DNA from 4 places in the Vibrio iocasae genome. Region 1 is predicted to be linked to each of the others. Evidence: predicted binding sites of a transcription regulator. Region 1 holds the regulator's gene; each other region holds the start of a gene.
What was found. The regulator CRP, encoded in region 1, controls carbon source genes, mostly activating them, when cyclic AMP is high. The targets are predictions, from matches to a motif close to TGTGANNNNNNTCACA.
Positions count from the first base shown of each region.

Region 2: nagE (N-acetylglucosamine-specific PTS transporter subunit IIBC) is a predicted target of CRP. The motif match lies at 1,663-1,678, and genes of this name have one in related genera.
Region 3: rppH (RNA pyrophosphohydrolase) is a predicted target of CRP. The motif match lies at 2,922-2,937, and genes of this name have one in related genera.
Region 4: recB (exodeoxyribonuclease V subunit beta) is a predicted target of CRP. The motif match lies at 2,565-2,580, and genes of this name have one in related genera.

Region 1 is NZ_CP145311.1:226,339-230,771, forward strand. It holds gene groL (chaperonin GroEL) at 1-353, shown strand, start outside; gene SNR28_RS10535 (isopenicillin N synthase family dioxygenase) at 779-1,618, shown strand; gene SNR28_RS10540 (DNA-3-methyladenine glycosylase I) at 1,808-2,491, opposite strand; gene crp (cAMP-activated global transcriptional regulator CRP) at 2,801-3,433, opposite strand; gene SNR28_RS10550 (phosphoribulokinase) at 3,677-4,433, opposite strand, start outside.
Region 2 is NZ_CP145311.1:2,592,127-2,596,559, reverse strand. It holds gene nagA (N-acetylglucosamine-6-phosphate deacetylase) at 1-724, opposite strand, end outside; gene nagB (glucosamine-6-phosphate deaminase) at 740-1,543, opposite strand; gene nagE (N-acetylglucosamine-specific PTS transporter subunit IIBC) at 1,795-3,279, shown strand; gene SNR28_RS21560 (insulinase family protein) at 3,342-4,433, opposite strand, start outside.
Region 3 is NZ_CP145311.1:2,945,577-2,950,009, forward strand. It holds gene ptsP (phosphoenolpyruvate--protein phosphotransferase) at 1-2,242, opposite strand, end outside; gene rppH (RNA pyrophosphohydrolase) at 2,252-2,770, opposite strand; gene mutH (DNA mismatch repair endonuclease MutH) at 3,389-4,054, shown strand; gene SNR28_RS23280 (DUF6482 family protein) at 4,111-4,425, opposite strand.
Region 4 is NZ_CP145311.1:779,530-783,962, reverse strand. It holds gene recB (exodeoxyribonuclease V subunit beta) at 1-2,458, opposite strand, end outside; gene recC (exodeoxyribonuclease V subunit gamma) at 2,754-4,433, opposite strand, start outside.

The sequences.
Region 1 (4,433 bases):
CAAACGAAGAGCAGAACGTTGGTATCCGCGTAGCACTTCGTGCAATGGAAGCACCACTTCGTCAAATCGTTGCCAACGCAGGTGATGAAGAGTCTGTGGTAGCTAACAATGTTAAAGGTGGTGAAGCTAACTACGGCTACAACGCAGCAACTGGTGAATACAACGACATGATCGAGATGGGTATCCTAGATCCAACTAAAGTAACTCGTTCAGCTCTACAGTTCGCAGCATCTGTTGCTGGCCTGATGATCACTACAGAAGCTATGGTTACTGACATGCCTGCTGGCGACGCTCCAGCAATGCCTGATATGGGCGGCATGGGTGGTATGGGTGGCATGCCAGGCATGATGTGATAATTGATTTTGTATCGTCGCTGTAAGGTTTTATTACTGCGTCGGTCATGCTCATGTACTAACGTACACTGCGCGTGACCTCCTTGTCCTAAAACCGTACAGCTTAGCTACAAATCAATTATTTGCTTAAGAGAAACCAGAGTTTCGGCTCTGGTTTTTTTGTATCTGCTAATCAGGTTAAAGAGCTTTTGGGTTCCAGTAACCCTCCCTCCTTAAAAGCTGTACGTGTGTAGCTAAAATAGCTTTTGAGTACCTGTAACCCTTCCTTGCTTAAGGCTAATTGAGCACCAAATATATGTACGTTAATTGTTGAAAATTGCAGGTTTTACACAAAATGCGTTATTTGATTTAGTAAAGATTGATTTACATATATTTAACATTTAAAGTCCGCAGTTCCACCAATAACAATGATAAGAAGTAAAGTTATGAAACTGGAAACTGTCGATTACCTTGCAGAAGATGCTGCTCAACAATTTGTAAGCTCACTACGTGATACTGGATTTGGTGTACTTAAAAATCACCCGATCCCCAAAGAGCTTGTCGAGTCCATATATGAAAACTGGTACAAGTTTTTTACCTCAGAGCGTAAGAAAGATTTTCACTTTAACTCGGAAACTCAGGATGGATATTTCCCGCCATCGGTATCTGAAATTGCTAAAGGTCATACTCATAAAGATATCAAGGAGTATTTTCATGTCTATCCTTGGGGACAGATTCCGGAAGAGCTAGAAGAACAAATACTTGATTACTATCAGAGAGCAAACGCGTTTGCGGAAGAGTTGCTAGGTTGGGTTGAAGAGCACGCTCCAGTAGATGTAAAAGAACGTTTTTCTATTGCTCTTTCAGAAATGATTAATGGTAGCCAAAAAACCTTGTTGCGAGTACTGCACTATCCACCGATGACAGGTGATGAAGAGCCGGGAGCAATACGAGCTGCAGCCCATGAAGACATTAACCTTCTAACAGTTTTACCTGCTGCCAATGAGCCAGGTTTACAGGTTCTTAGTAAAGAGGGGGATTGGTTAGATGTACCTTGTGACTTCGGCAACCTGATCATCAATATTGGTGACATGCTTCAGGAAGCATCCGGAGGTTATTTCCCTTCTACGACCCACCGTGTAATTAACCCAACGGGTGAGCGTCAGGAGCATTCGCGTATATCACTACCTTTATTCCTGCATCCAAAGCCGGAAGTAGTGCTATCAGAGAGATACACAGCAGACAGTTATCTGATGGAACGCCTAAGAGAGCTAGGTGTTATATAGTCCAAGCGTTTGAGCTGGAAAGTAAAACCCGAAGTCACTACTTCGGGTTTTTCCGTATGTAAATAGCTTTAAAAGCTTTTGGGTACCAGTAGCTCAATAGGTCAAAAAGCTGATCAGTACAGCAATTCGAGCTTTTGGATACCTATGATCCTTCCTTAAGGATAGCTGTACAAGAGCAATAAAGAACAGCTAAACAACCCGATTATCACCACAGCTAAAGGCGATAGTCTGGCTAATCTCTGCCAAAGAACGGCCTGATTCCTGCTGCCACTCTGCGAATGCTTTGCAAGCGGCATTCTGGGCTTTTTTTGTCCTTCTACCAGAATCGATAACACCAATATTGCGCAGATGCGACTCCACATCAGAGGAAAGAATAAAAGTATCAATACCAAGCGTTCTAAGCGCGTATGGACCGGTATTTCCACCTAAGCGGCTACCATTCTTCTTGAGATACTCCCATAAGCCTGTAATGTCTTCTGAAGGCCAATTTGCAACCATCTCACCAAACGAACCGTGCTCAATAGAAGCAGAGTGAATCATGTCAGCATTAGCAGGAATCGACATCACTTTTGTAAGGTGACGGATAATAGCTGGGTTCTTAGCTTTCTCTTCCCATTGTTCGTCAGAAAGCATAAGCAGTGGTTCAACTTTAAAACCAAAAAATGCCTCTTCAAAGTTAGGCCACTTCTTACGTACCACATCCCATGAAATACCACACTGAAAAACTTTCATCGTGAATGCTGATAACCAACGGTCATTGGGTATGGCTGCGACTTTTTCCTTTGTTAATGGTTTACTAAGAAGCTCTTCAAGGCGTTGCTCACCGCCTTTTCTTTCTGCGGCTCTATGATAAATAGACTCAAACTTTTCCATTGCTTTCTTCCACTAGGGTTCAATGATGGCTTGTACGCTTGTACGCTTGTACGCTTGTACGCTTGTACGCTTGTACTTTGTTTACTGGGTGTGCTCGATGGAATGAACAATCCAAAATCAGATTGAACTATTAGAGGTTAGTGGTTGTGGTCGATGGAACGAACATGCTAACTGCTGAAATTAGATTATTAAGTGTTAGCCAGTTATGCGGTTCGTGTAAGCGACTTCATCCACTAACTTAACCATTCGATAAATACAAAAAACGCAGCCGAAGCTGCGTTTCTAATATCTGTAACAGACTCGAGATTATTAACGAGTACCGTATACCACGATAGTTTTACCGTGTGCAGAAATCAGGTTCTGCTCTTCAAGCATCTTCAGGATACGACCCACAGTCTCACGTGAACAACCCACGATCTGACCAATTTCCTGACGAGTGATCTTAATTTGCATACCGTCTGGGTGAGTCATCGCATCTGGCTGCTTAGCCAGGTTCAGAAGAGTCTGAGCGATACGACCAGTTACATCAAGGAATGCCAAGTCACCAACTTTCTGGCTTGTCACCTGCAGACGACTTGCCATCTGAGCTGAAAGACGCATTAGGATATCTGGGTTTACCTGAATTAGCTGACGGAACTTCTTAAATGAAATCTCTGCAACTTCACAAGGAGATTTAGCGCGAACCCAAGCTGTACGCTCCTGGTCTTCTTCGAACAGACCTAGTTCACCAATAAAATCACCTTGGTTAAGGTAAGAAAGAATCATCTCTTTACCTTCTTCATCCTTGATTAGGACAGCAACAGAACCTTTAACAATGTAGTAAAGAGTTTCGGCCTTTTCACCAGCATGAATCAAAGTACTTTTTGATGGGTACTTATGAATATGACAGTGTGAAAGAAACCACTCTAACGTTGGATCGGTTTGAGGTTTACCTAGAACCATAATTATCTCACTTTATCTGCAGGGCCTGATGCTCAGCAGCGTCCTCTGCTACTGAACCATTCTTGTAGGTCGAATAGCATAGGTTTTCTTATCAATGGCTGCAAGCATCTTGTATTTCGTTATGAATATTATATCTTTTTGCAAACGATTTCTTGATTTTGATCGCTCGCGAACTCCGATTTTTTAAGCAAAAATGTGCACATTATCACGGTCTAACAACTAACCTGTGATATGGCTTATAAATTAACCTATTTTGCCGGTTTCAATGAGCTGCTGAAGAGCCGGACGAATAATGAGCTCCATAGCAAAACTCATCTTTCCCCCCGGTACTACAAGCGTGTTGTGTCTTGACATAAATGAGCCATCTATCATTGCCAAAAGATAAGGGAAGTCCACGTTTTTGATACCCCTAATGCGGATAACGACAAAGCTCTCATCCAGACTAGGAATTCCTTTTGCATTTAGGGGATTTGATGTGTCGACGGTTGGTACGCGCTGAAAGTTGATGTGCGTGCGTGAAAACTGCGGAGTAATATAGTTTAGGTAGTCGTCCATAGAGCGAACAATGGAGTCCATCACCGCTTCACGTGAGTGTCCTCTGTCTCTGGTATCGCGAACGAACTTCTGAATCCACTCCAGGTTTACGATTGGAACCATCCCGATGAGCAGATCGACATGCTGCGAAGCATTCACGTCTCCCCACTTTACACCACCATGCAGGCCTTCGTAAAAAAGGACATCACTGTTTTCAGGTAGGTCATGCCAGGGAGTGAATGTGCCGGGCATTTGATTGTAGGGAACGGCTTCATCAAATGAGTGTAAGTATTTTCGGAACTGTCCTGTACCTTCATCACCATATTGGCGGAAGAATTTTTCCAGCATCACAAAGTCGTTGGCTTCGGGGCCAAAGTAACTGATGTGTTTTCCCTGCTCTTTCGCTTTTCGAATTTCGGTATCCATTTCTGGACGAGTGAAACGGTGAAAGCTATCACCTTCAACC
Region 2 (4,433 bases), 1.3 Mb from region 1:
TACCTGCATAAACCTCAGAAGAATCCAGTACCGCACCAACAACACCTGGTTCACGACCCACCATAGGCGTCATCGCATTAAACAGGTGAGTGGCGAACGTCATACCCGCTTCGATGCCTTTGCGAGCCTCAGCATAGGTTGCATTAGTATGACCAATAGACACGACAATACCTGCTTCTTTCAGACGCGAAATATGTTCATGATCATTTTGTTCAGGAGCCAGAGTGACTTTAGTGATGTACTCACTGTTTTCACACATGAAGTCGATCATCTCTTTATCTGAGCGACGAATGTAATCAGGGTTATGGATGCCCTTCTTCATTACGTTCAGGTAAGGACCTTCAAGATGAAGTCCGAGAGATTGGTTTGGATAACGGCTCTGATATTCTTTTTCTGCTTCTACTGCAAGTCGCATATCTTCGTCAGAAGATGTGATCAGAGTCGGTAGGTAGCTGGTACAGCCGGATTTTAGGTTAGCCAAATGCATTATCTGAAGGGTTTCAGCGTTTATTTCATCGTTAAACATAACGCCACCACAACCATTCAGTTGTAAGTCTATAAAACCGGGACTTAGGTATGCACCATTCAGATCTTTTATTTCTACGTCTGATGGTACTTCATCTGCAGGACATACCGCTTTGATGTTCATGCCGTCGATAACGACAGCATGATTATCCAGTACATCGCTACCTGTGAAGATTCGACAGTTAGTTAGCGCATACATGATGTTTGTCCTCACTTATTTCAAATCTTTAATATTCTCTGCTTCTAGTTCAGAGAAGTATTTCACTGTTTTAACTTTTAGCTCTTGAGTTGCAGGTTCGTCCGCAACAATAACTGCTTTCTGGTGTAGTTGCAGAGCAGATACTGTCCATAGGTGGTTTACAGAACCTTCAACTGCGGCTTCCAGAGCAAGAGCCTTGTTATGACCCATCACAAGAATCATCACTTCTTCTGCATCAAGCAGAGTACCTACACCGATAGTCAGAGCGTATTTAGGCACCTGAGAGATGTCGTTGTCGAAGAAACGAGAGTTTGCAATGCGGGTATCTTCCGTCAATGTCTTAATACGAGTTCTTGAAGAAAGAGAAGACGCTGGCTCGTTAAATGCGATATGACCATCGTTGCCTACACCACCCATGAACAAGTTAATTTTGCCGTATGACTTAATTTTGTCTTCGTAACGACGGCACTCTTCTTCGTGGTCTTCTGCGTTTCCATTCAGAAGATTAATGTTTTTCTCCTGAATATCAACATGATTGAAGAAGTTGTTGTACATAAATGAACGGTAAGATTCTGGGTGGTCAGCTGGGATGCCAATGTACTCATCCATGTTGAATGTAACAACGTGTTTGAAACTTACTTCACCAGCATTATAAAGTTCAATTAGACGCTTGTATGTATTGAGAGGCGTGCCGCCAGTAGGTAAACCCAATACAAAAGGACGCTCTTCAGTTGGCTTAAATGCATTGATTCTTTTAACAATATGACGAGCTGACCAAAGGCCTACATCTTGGGCTGAGTTTAATGGAATGAGTCTCACGGTAACACCTCTAATGATTAAGTGAACGATTAAATCTTAAGCTGATAGCTTGGTTATTTCGAATTATAAAATAAGTTTTATGATCCAGCTAGCAAAATCACCGCTTTTCTCAAATTAGAGGTGACAAATGTCACAATTAAGTTGCTTTTAATTTGCGATGTAAAATTAAAGTCATAAACTGATAAGGACTAAATTGGAGAGCAAAAATAAGTTTTCCACATATAAATAATGTCCTATAGGGGGAACATACGGTGAATATTCTTGGATATTTTCAGAAGGTAGGTAAGGCACTGATGGTGCCGGTAGCAACCCTGCCTGCTGCTGCAATTTTGATGGGTATTGGTTATTGGATCGACCCAACGGGTTGGGGTGGTAACAATGCTCTGGCTGCTTTCCTTATTAAAGCAGGTGCGGCAATCATTGATAACATGTCTGTACTGTTTGCAATTGGTGTTGCATACGGTATGTCTAAAGATAAAGATGGCGCAGCAGCGCTTGCAGGTTTTGTTGGATACATGGTTATCACAACGTTATGTAGCCCTGGAGCAGTAGAGTCTATCGGCCTTGTTGCAATGGACGAAGGTTCAAAACTTGCGTTTGCTAAGATTGGTAACCAGTTCGTAGGTATCCTTTCTGGTATCGTTGCTGCTGAAATCTACAACCGCTACTACCAGGTAGAGCTGCATAAAGCACTGGCATTCTTTAGTGGTAAACGCCTTGTTCCTATCCTGACTTCTTTTGCGGCGATTGCGATTTCTTTTGTACTGATGTTCGCTTGGCCAATCATCTTTGGTGGTCTGATTGGCTTCGGTGAGTCAATTGTAGGTCTGGGTGAAGTAGGTTCTGGTCTATACGGCTTCTTTAACCGTCTTCTTATCCCTGTTGGTCTGCACCACGCTCTTAACTCAGTATTCTGGTTCGACATGGCTGGTATCAATGACCTTGGTAACTGGTGGACTCCGAACGCAGTAGAAGCTGGTGTTGGTGTTGTTGGTGAAACAGGCCGCTACATGGCTGGTTTCTTCCCAATCATGATGTTTGGTCTTCCTGGTGCAGCTCTTGCTATCTACCACACGGCTAAGCCTGAGCACAAAACACGTGTTGCTTCTATCATGATCGCTGCGGGCTTTGCATCATTCTTTACTGGTGTAACAGAGCCTCTAGAATTCTCGTTCATGTTCCTTGCACCGCTACTATACGTACTGCACGCGGCACTAACTGGTCTGTCTCTGTTCATCGCAGACATGATGAACTGGACTGCTGGCTTTGGTTTCTCTGCGGGTCTTGTGGATATGGTACTGTCAGCTCAGAACCCACTGGCTAACAAGTGGTGGATGCTACTAGTACAAGGTGTTGTGTTCTTCGGTATCTACTATGTACTGTTCCGTACAGTTATCCTGAAGTTTGGTCTTAAGACGCCAGGTCGTGAAGACGAAGATGCAGCAGAAGCAAACCAAGCGGGCGATTCTGCAGAACTTGCTAAGCAGTACCTAAAAGTACTTGGCGGTCACCAAAACCTGGAAAACATCGATGCATGTATCACTCGTCTACGCCTGACAGTGAAGAATGCAGAAATCATCGATGAGTCAAAACTAAAAGCTCTTGGTGCAATGGGTGTAGTAAGACTGGGTGATAACAACCTACAGGTTATTCTTGGTCCACTAGCTGAAATCATTGCAGGTGAGATGAAAAATATCCCTGCTAATGTAGACCTAAAGGAAGTTGTAACGCCTTAAGTCAAAACTGAATAGCTAAATACTAAAGAGCCTTCCATGCGGAAGGCTCTTTTCTTAATCCTTTACCCTAAGTCTGTATCCTTCGGCCTCAATTGAAACTCGTCGATTGAACCAATTTCATGTCCGGCATCAAGCGACTCTGCATCTTCGTGAGCATTTCCCTTAGAGTGCATGATTAAACGAGTTGCCGTTCTAGGTTTCAGAATATCGACAACAAAGCGGATCATATCAGCACGGGTGAGTTTCTTAAGCTCTTCCAGAACTAGTTCTCTGTGGTTGAAGTCGTAATCCTTGTTACCAATAGCAACCCAATAGCGCTGAGCCCGACTTCGCAGGTTGCTATCCGGTGCCGCGATCTGGTGCCACAACCCTTTTTTACTGCTATGCCATTGATACTCATTCAGCTCAAGAAGAACCATATAGAACGCATTGAGGAACTCATCTATCGCTTTGAGTAACTCCTTCGGTGCCGCTTTTGGTGATTGCACATATGCGACCAAACCAGGGTGGCGATTAAGGGGCATATTGCCGGTACCAACCATATAACCTAGTTGCTGTTTAGTGCGGATTTCGTGGAAGAAAGTCGCCGACATCAAATGGTTAGCTAAAGTGTATAAAGCAACGCTTCGAGGCTCTATATCCTGTGACTGGTGATAAACCACGATGGCTGAATCTTCCTGATCACAGAATATTTCTCGCTGGAATGAACCCGTAGTACCTAATGTGACTAACGGACGCAAAGATTCTTCGTACTGTTGGTTTTGCACCCTCAATGCATCTTTAGTTATTTCCGCGACAGCAAGGGCATCTTTTCGGTGCCAGTCACCGTATACAAACATCTCAACGTGCAACTCTGCGAGAAGTGCCTCAACAAAATTCGAAAGCTCGTCCATCTCTATAGACTCGATCGCTTCTATTAGCGCGGGATAAGGAGGGTTGTTTGGTTGCAGTATTCCCGTCATTGCATTAAACAGCTGAGAGATTGGCCTATCTTGGGAGGCGTTATTCCAGTTCCTCAACATTTGTTGTTTGATATTGTCGAACCTTTCCTGACTGAAATCACGCTCACCAAAGCGGGTAAGAATCATTTTAAGGAGCTCTGGTTGTTTTTGACTAAAACCAGAAATAGTAAGAGTAATGCCACCCTGATGGGC
Region 3 (4,433 bases), 970 kb from region 1:
TACCAGCACGAGTGAATCCGGCAAGCTCTTTGTCTTCCAGATATTGAAGCACGATATTATAAGTGCTTTGGCTGTAGGATTGCATCAATGCGTTGTCAGCAAGTTGCTTCAACTCATTCGAATCAGATTTTCTGAGCAGATATTTTATTCTGGCGACGTTTGAGGTGTTCATACTGAGTGAGCGATACCCCATACCAACAAGCAATAATGCTCCCACCGGATCACCAGCTAACTCACCACAAACACTTACTGGAAGGTTATATTGATCGCAGGTTTCGATTATCTGTTTCAATGCCATGATGACGGCCGGATGAATCGATTCATACACATCAGATACACGTGCATTATTGCGATCCACCGCTAATAAGTATTGGGTCAGGTCGTTACTACCTACAGAAACAAAATCCACCTTACTCGCGATATGCGGGAGCAGGTAAATCATTGAAGGTACTTCAACCATAATCCCTATCAAGGGTTTAGCGACATTAGGTTTAATCGCTAAGACTTCTTCATAGGCTTGCTCTATAAAGCTCAATGCATCATCAAGCTCTTGCGTGCTTGAGATCATTGGAAGAAGTATCTGAAGGTTATCAAAATCAACGCTGGCTTTGAGCATCGCTCTCAACTGAATCAGGAAGATGTCAGGGTGATCAAGTGTAAACCGGATACCTCGCCAACCGAGGAAAGGGTTATCTTCCTCTATAGGAAGGTAAGGTAATGCTTTGTCTCCACCAACATCTAAGGTACGCATTACTACTTTTTTATCGCTGTATGTCTTCAGTACACTTCTGTATTGCTTGGTTTGTTCTTCTTCGGAAGGAAAGCGGTGTTGCAGCAGAAATGAAATCTCTGTTCGGTACAATCCAACACCATTAACCCCGCTGTTAATCGCGATATTGGTATCAGCACTTAAACCAGCATTGAGCAACACTTCAACTTCACGGCCATCTTTGGTGCAGGATGCTTCTGAAATCTCACCTTCCACCAGCTCCGAAAGTTCAGACTCTTCATCAATTAAAGACTGATACTCAGCAAGCAATTGTGCGTTAGGTTCAACCAGAATGTCTCCGCTATAGCCATCGACTACACCAGTACGATTGTGGATAGACAGAGGATCCAGGGTTGCCCCCATAATAGCCGGGACTCCTAGCGCTCTGGAGAGTATCGCTGCATGAGAATTTGCCGCACCTTCCAACGATATAACAGCAAGCAGCTTCTCTTTAGGTATGCCAGCAAGAAGTGTCGCGGTAAGTTCACGAACGACGAGTATCACTGGTTGTTCTAACTCAAACTGCCCTACCTCGGAGTTATGCAAGAAGTACAGTAACCTTTGTCCAAGCTCCCTGATATCCTGAGCTCGCTCACGCATGTAGACATCACTCATCTGAGCGAATCGATTGGAATAACTCTCAACAACCTGTCTCAATGCCCAGTCAGCTCTGTCACCTTTATTTATCTGCGCTTTTAAATCAGAGCGCAGCATTGGATCATTCAACAAGTGAGTAAATAGGTCGAATATTGCTAGCGCGTCTTTATTTATCTCACTATCAAGCTTCTTTCTCATTCTCCTGAAATCGGAGATGGCACTTTCTATAGCAAGTAACAGCCATTCATGCTCTTGCTCGATATCCAAAGTAGAGGCTGGATATACGTCGGTTAACTCTGGCTGGGTGTTGTCCCACCAAAACGTACCAACTGCAACACCTGGTGATGCTGCGATACCCTGATAAGACTCTGATTGTTTCTCTGTAAGTAGCCAATGACCTTGTGCTTGAGCATGCGCGATGATAACAGCGACCTGAGCCGCCAGAGTCACTAAGAAAGACTCTTCCATCTCACTAAACAGTCGACGGGATTTCTGCTGTATAACCAGAACACCTAATACTTGTTTACGATAAATAATAGGGGTTCCAAGAAATGAGTGATAAATGTGCTCACCCAGCTCAGGAAAGAACTTATAGTTTGGATGTGAAGAAACATCAACAAGGTTAATTGGTTCAGCAGACTTTCGAACTAAACCAACCAATCCTTCTTCGTAACTTATGTGGATGGTATTGCCCTGAAACTGCAGACCTTGGGTGGCCATCAGTTCAAGCCGTTGTTTCTCATCATTTGCGAGATAGACAGTACAACACTCCGTTTGCATTGCCTGACAGGTTTCTCTTACCAATAGCTCCAAAGCTTGATGAATGTCATCAAACTTGGAAACATTTTCAACTATGTCCCTTAGTTGAGTAAGCATTACCTTTATCTATCCCCTACGATTTTTCCGTTTGCCTTTAACTTTTCGCTCTCTAAAGGGCATTGCTAAAGATGCAAACTCCTTCATCGCACGTCGATAAACATCTCGCTTAAATGAAACTACCTGTCGCACTGGATACCAATAACTTACCCAACGCCAACCATCAAATTCAGGGGTATTACCACGCTGCATATTGATTCTGGATTCATCACAATCCAGGCGCAATAAAAACCATTTCTGTTTTTGTCCGATACAAACGGGTTTAGAGTCCCAGCGTACCAGTCGCTTTGGTAGACGATATCTTAACCAATGACGACTTGTTGCTACGATCTTAACGTCTTGCTTTGTAAGACCAACCTCTTCATAAAGCTCCCGAAACATTGCTTGTTCAGGGGTTTCTCCATCATCAATTCCACCTTGAGGGAATTGCCAGGAATGTTGTCCGTATCGTTTAGCCCAGAATACCTGACCATGGTTGTTACATATTACGATTCCCACATTTAAGCGGTAACCATCGCCATCGATCACTGGCCGACCTCTAAAAAATTTTTTGTTGGCATGATTTTTCCACATATCCCTGTATGGAGCAAATTTACCATATGACTTTAAGTAAGTTTTATTAGCCAGCCCCCACTTTTCCCCACCCTCCTAATAGCCATAAAAGTTATCAACACTCAAGTGAGACCCAGCCCACATTTATTCACCTTTTCTGTGAATAAGTTTGTGTAGAATATGTAACTTCAAATAATTCGAGTATATTTATTAATCTTCAAAACAATCAGTAAAAACACCATAAAAAAAACTAACCCATAAAAATCATAATCTTAAAACAAAAACCAAGCACACCGAGCTCTCTCATTTCACAAAGATCTTTATCCCAAACAAAATGGTCAAAGATCAACCAAGCCTACCTTTATCCACATTAACAGGTGGCATTTTCATTATTCTTTGTTTTTTGCAACTATTTTATCGCTTTAAAACAACTGTTTATTGATCCAGTTTTTAATTTATCACTTACAACACATGATAAGCTGTGGATAAGTTTTTAAATGATCAATTTACGTACAGTTGGATCATTGTGAAAAATAAACTCACTGCCTGACTTCTGATATACTTCCGCATCAAGTCACCTTATCTATACAAGTCATGAAAGCCACCCCAAAGTCAGAACAAGAATTACTAGTAAGAGCGAAGGAACTAGCAGGGCTTACCTTTCAGGAGTTAGCTGATGAAGCAAAAATCAAGGTTCCCAAGGATCTGAAAAGAGACAAGGGTTGGGTTGGACAACTTCTTGAGTGGCACCTTGGGGCCTGTGCTGGAAGTAAACCAGAGCAAGACTTTGCCGATCTGGGAATCGAGTTGAAGAGCATCCCTATCAGCTATACGGGTAAACCATTAGAAACAACCTTCGTATGCGTTGCTCCGCTAACAGGTGTGCATGGCCTGACCTGGGAGTCTAGCCATGTGAGACAAAAGCTTTCTCGTATACTTTGGGTTCCGGTTGAAGGGGAAAGAGAAATACCTTTAGCAGAACGACATGTTGGAACCCCATTGATCTGGTCACCTTCAGAAGAGGAAGAACTGCAACTCAAAGAGGATTGGGAAGAGTTAATGGAAATGATCGTTCTTGGAAAGGTAGAGCAAATTAATGCCAAACATGGCGAAGTGCTTCAGCTTAGGCCTAAAGCAGCAAACAGTCGCGTACTGACCGATGCTTACGGGGCATCGGGTCGTCCAATCAAAACCTTACCTCGTGGTTATTACCTGCGTACACAATTCACCGGAGCGATTTTAGAGAAAAACTTCGTATAGAAGATCTTCCCCTATGAATAAGGGGAAGAGTCTTGTGTCGGTGTTCTCTTTATTAGCTAGTGAGCTTTAATCGATAGCTGAATATCATGATATGGTATCGATCCCTGGGGGGAGCCACACTCGTCATCAGTGTTGTGTAATCTGAGATATACTGAATCCACTCCCATTCGTACAAGCTCTTCTTTGACCATATCTAAAGAAGAGAATTGCATTGGCTCCCCATCTTTATGTATTGGTTCCAGTTTATGCTTATACTCCACTGCAAGCAGGTATTCAGCCATATCTTCACAGCCAATCACATATATTTTAGGGGGCACATAGTTATCTCTATGATCGCCATGTAGCCAGTGATCGAGTTGAGTCATTTTCATAGATACTA
Region 4 (4,433 bases), 550 kb from region 1:
CAACAAAGCAACCATAAACCGAGCGAGTAAGGGCGACGTATAGCAACCTTAGATCTTCAGCAAGTCGCTCTTTATCGGCCTGCGCGAGCGATGCTTTTTCCTGACGGATATCCAGAATCGTTTTCTGTTCTTGCTCGTCGTAATACTTGGCGTTACCCGCCTCACGATAGGCGCTGACAAATGGTAGGAAGACAAAGTCATACTCAAGTCCTTTAGACTTGTGAATGGTCACAATCTGTACCAGATTCTTTTCCGATTCCAGACGTTGAATTTCGTTGTCACCAGCCCCTCGCTCACCAAGCGCAGTCTCATCTATCTGTTCAGAAAACCAACGCAACAGGCCATGATGACTCTCTATTGTTTGGCTCGATTGCTGTAGTAGCTCCGCAAGATGAAGGAAATCGGTCAATAGTCTCTCACCGTTCTCTTCAGACAATAGGTTTTCTGCAATATGTCTTTTGCTAAGAACAGCTCTGAGCATTGGCATCACACCACGCTGCAACCAGAGTTTTCGGTACTCCCTGAACTCTCCCATGGTGTCATCAAGCAATGTCTCATCATGGTTAAGCTGATCCAACTGATTGCTATCCATAAAAAACAGATCAGATGCCAGTACCGCGCGTAAAGCTGATTCATCCTCTGGTGCTAATGATGCAATAAGAATTCTTCGAATATCCTGAGCAACAGAGCTGGAAAAGACACTATCACGATTTGAAAGGTAGACACTGGCGATACCTTTTCTGGCAAGTTTATCCTTGATAAGCCGCCCTTCAGCTCCCGTTCTTACCAGAACCGCAATATCGCCCGCCTGAATTTTATGATTAACGCCTTTACCATCCTGATAATAAGCCTGCTCCTGATTCGAAAGCTCCAACATGGTTTGAATCTGATTCGCTGTTGATTCAGACATCTCTTCCAAATAGTCCGACTTAGCGACGGGTTCATCGCTATCCAGGCTCCAGAAACTTAATGCTGACTGACTGGCCCCTTTTAAAAACCACTGACGTTTATCAGCTCCGGGGCTGTGCGATACCGGTATAAACGGGATATCGCTATCGTATAGAAATGGGCTCTCCGAAAACTTAAATATCTGATTAACCGAAGCCACCATAGCAGCACTGGAGCGCCAGTTTGTACCAAGTGTGTAGTGATCACTCACTTCGTTTCTGGCTTTTATGTACGTAAAGATATCAGCGCCACGGAAACCGTAAATCGCCTGCTTAGGATCACCAATCATAAACAGTCCCGATTCAGGCTCATTCAGATATACACGACTAAAGATGCTGTACTGTAGTGGGTCGGTATCCTGAAACTCGTCAATCATTGCAACCGGGTATAGCTGCCGGATTCGTTCTCCCAGCATACCGCTGCTATCCATATCCATAGCACCAGAAAGCTGAGTAAGCAGATCATCAAATGAGAGCCAACGCTTTCTGTTTTTAGCTTCTTCCAACATCTGTCGGCAAGTCGTAATCGCATGTGCAAGAAGCGGCTCTTTTAACCCCGGCTTATTGGCAAGGAACTCACTGATGGCATCAAAGAGTTCATGTTCAGGTACGTTTTTACCTTCAGGTGTCTTCTCCTGCAAAAACTCATTTGAGAACTTCTCTAGCTCCTTTGGAGGCTCATAATCTTTAGTCTCACTTATCGCCCACGTCGAAATAAGCGTTATCCACGCAGGCAGATTCTTTTTAGTAAATGAACGCTTACTTACATCAGATTCATTGATAGTTACAGCCACATCACTTTCATGTTGAAGCCATAGCTGCTTAAAATCATCCACTAACTTCAGATTTGCAAGGTGCAGAGACTCAAGATCTCCACGCATTGGTTCAACCGTTAGCGTAAGGGGGCTACCAGTAAGATATGGAGAAATAGCTGACAATAGCGCTTTGGGAGAATCCCAGTAGCCACGCACAAGTGAGGTTAATTGATGCGATAAAGTGTAAAAGCTTTTGCGCCAGTAATCGGACACTACTAATGTTTTTAGTTGAGATTCATCAGTAACAAACTCGTTGTTGAAACGACTCCCCGACTCGAACGCATTTTGAGTCAACATTCGTTGACAGAAACCATGAATTGTATAGACAGAAGCTTCGTCCATCTGACGCTCAGCATTGAGTAGCGTCTTAGCCGCCCAGCTATGGTCTTCAACCTCTTCAAGCAAGGGCTTAATCACTGGATCACTGCTTTCATGACGCATAAAAGCAATACGCGCATCATGAATTCTGGCACGAATACGATCTCTTAGCTCAGCTGTTGCCGCTTCGGTAAAGGTTACAACTAAGATTTGATCGACGGTAAGTGGTTCGCGATGACGAGTTTCAGTACTACCATGACCCAAAAGCAACCGAAGGTATAATCCTGCGATTGTAAATGTTTTCCCCGTACCTGCTGAAGCTTCGATTAACCGAGCTCCATGAAGAGGAAATGTCATGGTATCCAGCGTTTTTGCCATTCTTCTGCCTTATTAATATTTCACACACCGCAAGTGGTTGTCTTATGTGATCTACAACTAACTATTGAAACTAAACTTTCGTTTGAACCTTAACCAGAAAGTAAATCGAGATCCTAGTCACGGATCATCACGCCACATCTGGCTAGTATCCCCTGCACAGAATTTGTGGTCCCTCTGACCCTGGTGGCCGTACTACTATTAGCAACACCCTACACAAAATAATTAAACGTAGACGGCCACAAATTTCCTGACCCTTCTTTCCAAATAATCAGATAACCATCTACCCAATTAACCCTCAACTTTTATACTCTTCAATATCCTGGCTGTGCTTAAGTACATGCATCAGTACATCCTGAGTATGGTTCAACACCTGAGTTTCAAGAGACTCATTCCACTCAGACCAGACCCGATGAATATAACTGTTGCTACCTTCACCCGTAGTAAAGTAACCATCATTAAATGTGGCTTCCATTTTTGAACCAGCGTCTTCCTTCCCTTTCAGCAACTGCTCTGCTCCTGCTAACGCACATCTTGGGAAATAGGCCAAAGGTTGATTCATCCCTTCAAAATAACGACTGATCAATAGATTTATGTATTGCATAGCTGTGTCGGCGTCCAGAGGGAGTAACACCTTATGCTGAAGGGGTTGCTTCTTCGCGCTGCGATCGTAGCCAATAATATGTGTCGCCCTGCTTGCACCCGATACCGACAGGAACAGATGATCAATCCAGGCAGATAACCAATCCTGAGCTCGGATCTTTCCGCTTCGATATCTGACCATTCCAGACTGATACTGGTTTTTCAGCCATCCTGTGACCATCAGCGTTTTTTCATAGCCGGATAACTCAAGTTTCAGGTTAACCTCGATATCTTCCAGCGGTGCCTGACAGTAGTGAGCCAGCTCATCCACTAACTGTTTCACTTGCTCACTGCCTACTTCAAACTCCAAATCGCCGAACGCACCAACAGGGAGTGCGCCTTTAGCTTTGTACTGACGGATAAAACGTTCAGTTTCCTCAGCTTCATCAGCTCCATTCAGTCTTGCTTTCAAAATTCCGGAGAGCAGTTCATCCCGCATTTTGTAGCTACTCAGACCATCCAGTTTAAATGGCTCTTCATCTTCCAGACTGCTCACCGCATAATCGAACGTCACTTTGAGCCTTCGGTTAAAGAAATACTGCACAGGTAAACGCCAGAATCGTTGTAGTTCCGTCAGTGGTAACTCACTGAACAGATCTGAATCCAGCAGAACATCCTGCAGCGGCTGGATAAATGCTTTTCTCTTCATCCCTTTGTGATTCACCACAGGAAGCCATTCGCTGGCATAACTTGGCTTCTCTCTGTCAAAAGCTTGCTCACTGAATGGCACCATAGGATGATCATGAGTAATCCAGTTTTTCAATTGTTTGGATGAAACATCACTGTGCTCAGCTTCATCCCCTTTCAGACAGAAGTTTTCTCCACAGTAGTCCAGAAGCTCTGTGACCAATATGGATGGAACCCGTTCGGTATTATCCTGAATTGAGCGCCCTACATAACTGATATACAGATTTTCATCAGCGGAAATTAACGCCTCAAGGAATAGATATCTGTCATCATCACGTCTGGAACGGTCTCCCGGTATGGCTCGTCCGTTCATGAGATCAAACCCATCTTTTGGAACAGAGCGTGGGTAAGCGCCATCATTCATTCCCAGTAGACAAACCACTTTAAATGGGATGGATCGCATTGGCATCAGTGTACAGAAGTTCACCTGACCGGACAGAAAACGCTGACTTACACGAGAACCTGATAGCTTCTCATCAAAGTAGAGGTTAATCACTGAAGGCGTAATTTCTTCACCGTATAACGCTTCTTCAAGTTCTGTTTCCAACTTGCTTACCGTGTCTCGAATAAGCTTTAGTGAAATCTCGCCTTCCAGCTCCACTTTAAAGAAATCATCCAGCATCTGATAAACCAGTTGCTTCCAACCTGA